DNA from 3 places in the Pseudoalteromonas sp. LC2018020214 genome. Region 1 is predicted to be linked to each of the others. Evidence: predicted binding sites of a transcription regulator. Region 1 holds the regulator's gene; each other region holds the start of a gene.
The links. The regulator LexA, encoded in region 1, represses DNA repair genes until DNA is damaged. The targets are predictions, from matches to a motif close to TACTGTATNNNNATACAGTA.
Positions count from the first base shown of each region.

Region 2: a site for LexA is predicted at 1,376-1,395, ahead of JG479_RS04745 (YebG family protein). Genes of this name have one in related genera too.
Region 3: a site for LexA is predicted at 1,717-1,736, ahead of uvrD (DNA helicase II). Genes of this name have one in related genera too.

Region 1 covers NZ_CP066804.1:3,523,837-3,527,125, forward strand. The annotation lists gene coxB (cytochrome c oxidase subunit II) at 1-1,044, opposite strand, end outside; gene lexA (transcriptional repressor LexA) at 1,527-2,144, opposite strand; gene JG479_RS15800 (PaaI family thioesterase) at 2,312-2,752, shown strand; gene JG479_RS15805 (hypothetical protein) at 2,753-3,133, opposite strand.
Region 2 covers NZ_CP066804.1:1,095,029-1,098,317, reverse strand. The annotation lists gene dsbB (disulfide bond formation protein DsbB) at 1-508, shown strand, start outside; gene JG479_RS04755 (DUF6170 family protein) at 510-812, shown strand; gene JG479_RS04750 (ComEA family DNA-binding protein) at 837-1,133, opposite strand; gene JG479_RS04745 (YebG family protein) at 1,448-1,765, shown strand; gene putP (sodium/proline symporter PutP) at 2,040-3,289, opposite strand, start outside.
Region 3 covers NZ_CP066804.1:3,381,752-3,385,040, reverse strand. The annotation lists gene uvrD (DNA helicase II) at 1-1,652, opposite strand, end outside; gene JG479_RS15115 (hypothetical protein) at 1,956-2,180, shown strand; gene JG479_RS15110 (YacL family protein) at 2,297-2,665, shown strand; gene JG479_RS15105 (dUTP diphosphatase) at 2,746-3,289, shown strand, end outside.

The sequences.
Region 1 (3,289 bases):
AACCGCTGCTAATTGCTTTATAGATAACTGTTTGGCAAATGCTTGCATTGCCGTACCGGGTCGTCCATGGATAACTACATCAATGTGATCTTTTATATCGCCAAGCACTATAGGACTGCCTTTAAGTGCAGGAAATACACCCGGTAAGCCCATGCCCGTAGGCTGATGGCACGCTGCACAATTAGCCATATATACTTGTTCGCCTAAAGTCATTAACTCTTCTTTTGGGAGGGTTTTATCAAGTAATGCGGCATCTGCCAGCGCAGCTTTCTGCTTCGCCTGCTTTGCATCTGCAAGCCATGTTTTAAAATCAGCCTCAGATTTAGCGACCACCACAACGGGCATAAAGCCATGGTCTTTACCACACAACTCAGCACATTGTCCTCGGTAAGTACCTTCTTCGTTTATGTTCGTCCATGTTTCGTTTATAAAGCCGGGGTTCGCATCTTTTTTAACTGCAAAATCAGGTACCCACCAAGAGTGAATAACATCGTCAGAAGTCATTAAAAATCGTACTTTTTGATTTATTGGCAGTACAAGAGGCTTATCAACCTCAAGTAAGTAGTTAGGATTTTTATCTGCAAGATTCGCGATTTCATCTTGCGGGGTAGATAAAATAGAGTAGAACTCTACATCTTCGCCCATATATTCATAATGCCATTTCCATTGCGAACCCGTAATTTTAATAGTGAGATCAGCTTTGCTGGCATCTTCCATTGCAATTAGGGTTTTAGTGGCTGGTACTGCCATAGCAATTAAAATAACAAACGGAATTGCAGTCCAAAGTATTTCTACTTTAGTGCTTTCGTGAAATTGGGCAGGTACAGCCCCTTTAGATTTACGGTGATGAATAAGTGCCCAAAACATAATTGCGAACACTATCACCCCAATCACACAACATATTATAAATATGGTCATGTGCAGCTGATATACATTATTGCTTATATCGGTTACGCCTTTGCGCATATTGTATTGGCTGTTAGCCAAAACTGGGTGCGAAAAAACACATAATATAAGCCACAAGGTAGAGGTCAGTTTACCCATGTGACGGCTCCTTTGATGCTATTGCGAATGCAAAGCGAAGAGGCATACGGCTTAAACGCCAATTCGTTATTTTTATTTTTTTAGCCAATCTCATTTAATATTGATTGGTTTTGCTGCGCCAACAACGGGTTTGTGTATATTGTGTGTTCTCAAAACTAAAAAGCTGTGAGTTATTATTAGCTCAGCACATTAACAATTAGCTAAAAAACGAACAACAAGCAAGTTTTAGTATAAAAAACAATCAGGTGATATTGAATAATTAATAAAAATCGGTAATCAACTGGGCGACAGAAAGTTCAAAATATGAGCAAAACAAAGGGGTTTAACGCATTCGGAGGGGGAAAATATAAGTGCAAAAAAGTTTACAGCTTAAATAGTCAGTGGGCGGTTTACGCCCTATTTTTAGTACAAATTTTAAAACAAAAATGCGTACTAATTAGTACGCATTTATAAAACTGCTTGTTTAAAAGCTATTTTTAAAGTCACATCCAATCAGCGTTTCTTATAACGCCAACGGCTAAGCCTTCAATATTAAAAGACTCATTCTCAAGATCTACTTCAATAGAGTCAAAATCGTCGTTTTCAGCATGAAGTAATACTTTACGACCCGCTTTCTCAAGACGTTTTACAGTTACGTCTTCGTCTAGGCGAGCAACAACAACTTGTCCGTTTTCAGCGGTTTGAGTACGATGTACAGCAAGTAAATCACCATCCATAATACCAATATCTTTCATGCTCATACCGTTAACGCGTAGTAAAAAATCTGCAGCCGGTTTAAACATTAATGGATCGATTTTGCAGTGACTTTCAACGTGCTCTTGCGCCAAAATAGGTGAACCAGCAGCAACACGCCCTATAAGCGGTAAACCTAATTGTTCTGGCTCTTCTTCTTCAATTAATTGGATACCACGGCTTGCACCTGGTTTCATTTTAATTGCGCCTTTTTTAGCAAGTGCTTTTAAATGTTCTTCAGCAGCATTGGCACTTTTAAAACCTAATGTTTGCGCTATTTCAGCACGTGTAGGGGGCATACCAGTGTCTTTAATAAAAACTTTAATTAGTTCGAGTATTTGAGCTTGGCGGTTCGTTAATGGTCGCATACAACTGGTTTTCCATACAGTACATTTAACTGTGAGTATATACAGTTAAATAAAAATCGCAAATTTAAATTAAGCCTTAAAATAGCTAAAGTAATTTCACTTGTGTACATTTCAAGGATATAACTAAAGCTAAGTTTATAAATGATTAAAAATGCAAAGGAGACATTATGAGTATTTGGTACCAGCCCATCACCTTAGAGCTGTGCAAGCAGTTAGAGCAAGGCATTAATGGCCAAGGAACATTAATGAAAACTATGGGGATAGAAGTCACAGAAATTGGCGATGATTATTTGGTTGCCACAATGCCGGCAATTCCTGAACATCATAACCCAATGGGCATGGTTCACGGCGGTGCTAACGTTGTACTTGCCGAAACAGTTGCCAGCTATGCCGCTAACTTTGTTGTCGATTTTACTAAATTTTACTGTGTAGGGCAGGAGATTAGCGCAAGTCATTTAAAAGCATCTCGCAACGGCACTTTAACAGCCACGGCTAGAGCATTTCATATTGGCAAACGTAGTTCAGTGTGGGAAATAAAAATTACAAATAGCCGCAATGAGCTGTGCTGCGTATCAAAAATGACCGCAGCAGTCGTAGAGCGAAGATAGTTACTTTTCGATTGGGTAAATGGTAATTTCCATACCCGCACCAATCGCAGATATACGCAATAATGTATCTGCATCTAAGGCTTGATTAAAGCACTTAGGAGAAGTCCCTGATTCAAAACCAATATCAAACGTTCTACGTGAACAGCTTAACCATTGCTTTAGCGCGTTACGCGAACACGATTCAATAAGCTCACATATATGGTTTATGGCTTTATCAGGTGTGCTCACCTCACCTGTAGCTTCAATACGCGCTAGTTGACGGTATTCGTCTTTGTCATAATGTAAAATCGTCGCGACTTTTTTCAAGTCCGCCACTAGCAAACTAATATCTTGCTTTGATTCAAGCTCAAGATCTACATTTAAAAATTGAATTTCCGACATCGTTTCGTATTTATCCTCTAATAATTTCATTGCAAACTTTAACGCAGTTTTACCGTTATACCAAATCAACTATGCTCTATTAACCACTTTATATGGATATTTCGCAGCTTTTAAGTATTTTTTAGCATTTAAAGCTAGCTGGATATCAAACATCCA
Region 2 (3,289 bases), 1.3 Mb from region 1:
TGCACAATTACCTACCAAACGAACCCCGTGGCTTTTATTTACAGCTATCGTTTTTTTACTTGAAGTTACCGCTCTTTTCTTTCAATACAAAATGGGGTTAGCGCCTTGCATAATGTGTATATATCAACGCACTGCAGTATTGGGTTTATTAGGCGCAGGGATTGTAGGCTCGAGTAAACCACAAAGTAAAACTGTGCGTATGATAGCGTATGTTATTTGGGGGATATCGAGTGTTTGGGGATACTTAATTGCTCGCGAACATATTGATATGCAAACCACCACAGACCCTTTTGCATTTAGCTGCGAGTTTGAACCAAATTTCCCATCATTTATGCCACTACATGAATGGATACCTAGCTTTTTTCAAGCTACCGGAGATTGTGGAAATATAGATTGGCAGTTTGTTGGCATGAGCATGCCTGCTTGGATGGAAGTGATATTTGGGATTTTCTCACTAACGCTATTTATTATAATTATTGCCCGTTTGTTAATTAAAAAGTCGATTTGATATGTTTACATTTTTTTCAAGCCAATTAGACCAGCTTAAGCATTTAAAAGTACGCCAGCGTCAAGACGTAATTGCGCTTGCATTAAGCAAGCTATCGCCAACTGATAAAGTTCTATTGCGTATTATAAAGTTGCTATTACTTAGCCCACTATTTTTAATATTCACTGTATTTAAAGGTTGGATATTAATACCATTTTTGATACTTGGCGGATTGTGCTATCCACTATTAACTACACCTATTGAAATTAACTTTGCTAAAAAGCACTTAAGCGATGCACTAAAACAATTTAATCAGGGCGCCTAGCACCCTGATTACTATTTAGAAATATTAAAGTGAAAGTTTCCCCTCTAATTTAGCTAAAAGTTTTTTGCCAATCCCTTTAACTTGCGATAAATCACTAACGCTTTTAAATTTGCCATTTTCTTCACGATAATCCACAATTGCCTGCGCTTTTTTCTTACCTATACCTGGTAACTTAGCAAGCATCTCTGTATCAGCATTATTTATACTAATTGCCTCAGCTTGAGGCATTTGCTTAGTTACTTCTGATAATTGTGCGTACGCGGTAGTCGCGGGTAGTAAACATAATAAACTTATGATGAGTAAATTTTTTAACGTTTTCATTAAACTTGCCCTTATTCTTCTTTTCTTAATTTTGAGTATTGCTCAGGAAATCAATAAATAAGGAACTGTAGAGTTCATCACTTAAAGTGTACCTAAACGCATTATCACTATGATCCGAAATCCTGAAAATGCAGCTGGTACAACAAAGTGATTGCTTAACTAAAGTAAAGTTACCGTTTTTTGTCAAATTTAAGACACCTAAAAATTAATACTTCGCGCTTGCAAATTTACTTACAAACCATTACTGTACATAAAAACAGTAATCTAATGGTTTTTTAAAAACCACGGTGCCAAGCAATTTTGCAGGAGAAATCATGGCTGTTGTTGTTAAATATGTTGTAGAACGAAACGGAGTCGAGCGTATGACGTTTACTACCAAAAAAGAAGCGGATGCTTATGACAAGATGCTCGATATAGCAGAATCACTTGAGCTGATGCTAGAAAAGGTAGACGTACCGCTTAGTGAGCAACAAATTGAATCACTTGCTTTAGAAATAGCGAAAAGCAAAGATGATTTTATGACCATATTAAAAGGTGGCAAAGATCCAGCTGTTACCAAAGCGCCAGCAAAAAGTAAAAAGTCAGATAACGTTGCATCAATTGAAGATAACAACGATAAAAAAGTAAGTTAATTCATAGAATGTTCCCTCCTCGAACGGGACAAACTAAATAAAAAAGGGAGCAACTAAGTTGCTCCCTTTTTTTATTATACCAATTCGCTTAATTAAGTGATCTCTTTGAGGGTGGAAAAACGTGTTGGTAGCTAGGCAAAAATTCGATATTTAGTTATTCTAAATGAGAATTTTTTAACACCGATAGCAACACGTTTAGCCCCGCAAAATGATTAAGTATTATTGCAGATTGGTATTAATTACTACTCATTTTAAAATAAATAGTAATTGCTAATTAAAGCTCTTTTTCTACTTCATCAAATAAAGCAGTGATGTTTTGCTCAGGCTCTTTTGTTACTAAGCTAACAACAACAATTGCAATACTTGCTAAAATAAAGCCAGGTACTATTTCGTACATAAAGCTACTTAAGCTTTCACCATTGATAGTAAATGGTCCATATATCCAAATTAGCACAGTAAATGCGCCTACTAACATACCAGCTAACGCACCAGCAAAGTTCATGCGTTTCCAATAAAGGCTAAACAATACAAGTGGTCCAAACGCAGCACCAAAGCCAGCCCACGCATTACTTACTAGGTCTAAAATAGAGCTATCTCTGTCGTAAGCTAAATAAATAGCGAACATAGCAACTACGGCAACACTTATACGGCCAACAGCAACTAGCTCTTTATCACTGGCATCTTTACGTAAGAATGTTTTATAGAAATCTTCTGTTAATGAACTTGAACTAACCAATAATTGAGATGAGATAGTACTCATAATCGCAGCCAAAATTGCAGCAAGTAAAAAGCCAGCAATAAGTGGGTGGAACAGCAATTCAGAAAGAATTAAGAAAATTGTTTCAGGGTCTTCAACTACAATGTTGTTCTCATAAGTATAAGCTGCACCAAATATACCAGTACCAACAGCACCAATGGCAGCAACAATCATCCATGTCATACCAATACGGCGTGCTTTAGGCATATCTTTAACACTACGTACCGACATAAAACGAACAATGATATGTGGTTGGCCAAAATAACCTAAACCCCAAGCCATTGCAGAAATAATACCTAATGCAGAACCTGCACCAATCCAGTTAAGCATATCTGGATTTACGCTATGTAAAGTTGATTCTAAAGGTTGTTCAAGCAAAGAGTATGCAACCGTTGGTACTAGAATAAGTGCAATAAACATAATACAACCTTGCACAAAGTCAGTTAAGCTTACAGCTAAAAAACCACCAAACAAGGTATATAAAACAACTACGCCCGTTGTAATGTATAAACCCATCTCATAAGTTAAACCAAATGAACTTTCAAACAATTTACCACCAGCGACAACACCAGATGAAGTATAAAGAGTAAAGAAAACAATAATTACCACAGCTGATACAACACGTAATAGGTTGGATTTATCATTGAAGCGATTTGAAAAGTAATCTGGGATGGTTATAGAGTCATTTGCTTTTTCAGTGTAAACACGTAATCTCGGTGCAACTAACAGATAGTTTAACCAAGCACCAATCACCAAGCCAATTGCTA
Region 3 (3,289 bases), 140 kb from region 1:
GCGTCTTCGTGTTCTTCTGCTTGTCCTTCACCTGACTCAAGTGACGTATGGGCTAAAAAGCCTTGTAAAGGTGAGCTGTACTCTTCGTCTTCAGGCAGCTCATACTGATCACAAGCGCTAATTAGCTCTTCTAAGTTTTCTACGCGAGCACGGCCTTTTTCACCTTTTTCGGCTTGGTACATTGCCATCAAGCCTGAGGTTTGAATTGTGTACTTGGCTTGCTCATGCAAAGTTAGGTCGCTAATTTTATCTTCTATTTGTTCAACGAGTTCTACAAACTTACTTACTGCACCAGAAGCACGACCAGATAAATGCTGTTGTTCTACAATTGCTTTTGCGGCATACCAAAGCGGTAACGATTCTGCTCGTGCACAATCGCGTATATGGCTCAATGTTTTATCGCCAATACCGCGTGCTGGCGTATTAATTACACGCTCAAACGCGGCATCGTCTTGACGATTACCTACTAGGCGTAAGTACGACAACGCATCTTTAATTTCTTGTCGTTCGAAGAATCGCATACCCCCATAAATACGGTATTTTAAGCCTTCTTGCAGCATGGCCTCCTCGAGTACACGAGATTGCGCGTTACTACGGTATAAAATTGCGGCATCTTGTAGGGCATTACCTGCATTTAACCAGCTTCGTAGTTTGCTACTTACAAAGCGTGCTTCGTCTAACTCATTAAATGCCGCATAAATAGAAATTGGCTCGCCATCGTTACCGTCGGTCCATAAGCTTTTACCCATACGCTCTGAGTTATTTTGAATTAATGCATTAGACGCTTTCAAAATAGTTGCTGTTGAACGGTAGTTTTGTTCAAGACGAATGGTTTCTGCGCTAAAGTCAGTTAAAAATCGTTTAATATTTTCGATTTTAGCACCGCGCCAACCGTAAATACTTTGGTCATCGTCGCCTACAATCATGATACTGCTTGTATCGCCTGCAAGTAACTTTAACCAAGCATATTGAATGGTATTTGTATCTTGGAACTCGTCTACGAGCATATGTGCAAAGCGTTGCTGATAATGACGCAGTAACGTTGGGTTATTTTTTAACACTTCGTAGCTGCGTAGTAATATTTCGGCAAAATCTACTAGGCCTGCTCTATCACAGGCCTCTTGGTAGGCGGCGTAAACACGCAGCATCATTTGCTCGTTAATATCGTATGCTTGAATATCTTTAGGGCGAAGTGCTTCATCTTTTTTAGCGCTGATGTACCAGCCAAATTGTTTGGCGGGCCATTTTTTATCATCGATATTCATCGATTTTAATAAGCGCTTGATCATCCGAAGTTGATCGTCAGAGTCTAAAATTTGAAAGGCTTCTGGTAAGTTAGCTTCACGGTGATGAGCACGTAAAATACGATGCGACAAACCATGGAACGTACCAATCCACATACCACCTACAGGGGCTTTTAGTGTTTCTTCAACGCGGCTGCGCATTTCTTTAGCCGCTTTATTAGTAAAGGTTACGGCAAAAATACTGTAAGCAGATGCTTGCTCAACTTGCATAAGCCACGCAATACGATGAACTAACACTCGTGTTTTACCAGACCCAGCACCTGCTAATACCAGCATGTTTTGTAGTGGGGCTGCAACGGCATCGCGTTGTTTGTCATTTAAGCCATCGAGTAATTGTGAAACGTCCATCGTTACGCCTTTTTAATCAATATTGTGGGCAGTATAACAGGTGTTTTTGTTAGGCTAAATAAAATACTGTTTTTATAAACAGCTATTTATAAAATAGCCTTAAAAACGAGTAACTTGATAATTTTTTGAACAAACAAAAAAGCGTAAACGCACAATAAAAATTGCTAATTTGACCTAAAGTTAGCAAAATTTACTAACTCTCTAAATCTAGACCAATTTAACTATTTGATTTGTAAGCTTTAATAAATTGGCATAGAGTGTGTAAGTAAATAATTATAAAATCAAACAAATACAGAGGTTAGTATGGCAGATCAAGGTTCTGGCGGTAACGTAATCGCAGCATTATGTAATATATTTTTTCCTGGTTTAGGGCAGTTAGTGCAAGGGCGTATTTTAGCGGCTATATTTTTTGCACTCGCTATTATAATAAGTTACGCACTAATTTATGTGCTTGTAGGTTTTGTACTAGTGCCTATTATTTACTTATGGTCGATTATTGACGCAGCGCGTTATAGATCGCGAAGTTAACTGCTTTAAAGTTGAATAAAATAGCGCCCTTGTGGCGCTATTTTACTTTATATGTCCTGTGGTTTACGGGCGTTTACGTATATAATTACGCAATTAAAGATTTACAGGCAAATCCTATGGAATATCAATTTATTCGCGACCCTATTAGTGGGCTACGTATTAAAATAAGTAGTGAACACGCTATTATTGGTCGCTGGCTAAACGAAGAAATAGGCAAAGACAAAGTAGCTATGGTTCAAGCGCTTATTGCATCGGTGAGTTCAAGCTATGAGCCGCTAACGCTAAAAGGCCAAGAAATAGATTTAATATTAACCAAAGACGAAGCACTATTTGAAGCCCATGCGCTTCATCAAGACAGTGAAGACCTAATAGCGTATCAAGATGACGATTTAGCGCTTGAAGAAAATGGTTTAAGTAGTGGTTGTGGCTTTGAAGATTTCATTGATTTAATTGATTCATGGGCTGAATTTAGCGGCTCAAAGTAAACTACATATTAAGATAGTGCTGATGCGTTAAGCTTCCTTTATCTGTACTATTACACTAATCAAAAACGACAGGAATGAATATGTCTGCCAATTTAAACAAGCTAGTAGTTATGCTAGAAATGCAAAATGCCATGAACACTAAAGTACATGAGCAATGGTTTACTCAAGGATTCGAATGGTACCGCGCTATTTGGGTTGAGTGCGCTGAAATGCTGGATCATCATGGTTGGAAGTGGTGGAAAAAACAAACACCAGATACTGAACAAGTTATTTTAGAGTTGGTTGATATTTTTCATTTTGGTCTATCGCTTAGAATTGACGGCAAAACTAGCTACGAAGACTTAGCAAAGCAACTTGAAGCTGAGCTTAGTAATGCTCAACAAGCGGATGACTTTAAACAAACGCTAGAAATATTAGCGGCTTCCGCCGTTGCAGATAAAACGTTTAATGCCGCTGCCTTTGCCGGCTGTATGGCGCAAATGGGTATGGATAATGATGATTTATATCGCGGCTACGTAGGTAAAAACACGTTAAACTTTTTCCGTCAAGATCATGGCTACAAAGACGGTAGCTACATTAAAGAGTGGAACGGGCAAGAAGATAACGAGCATTTAGTTGAAGTAG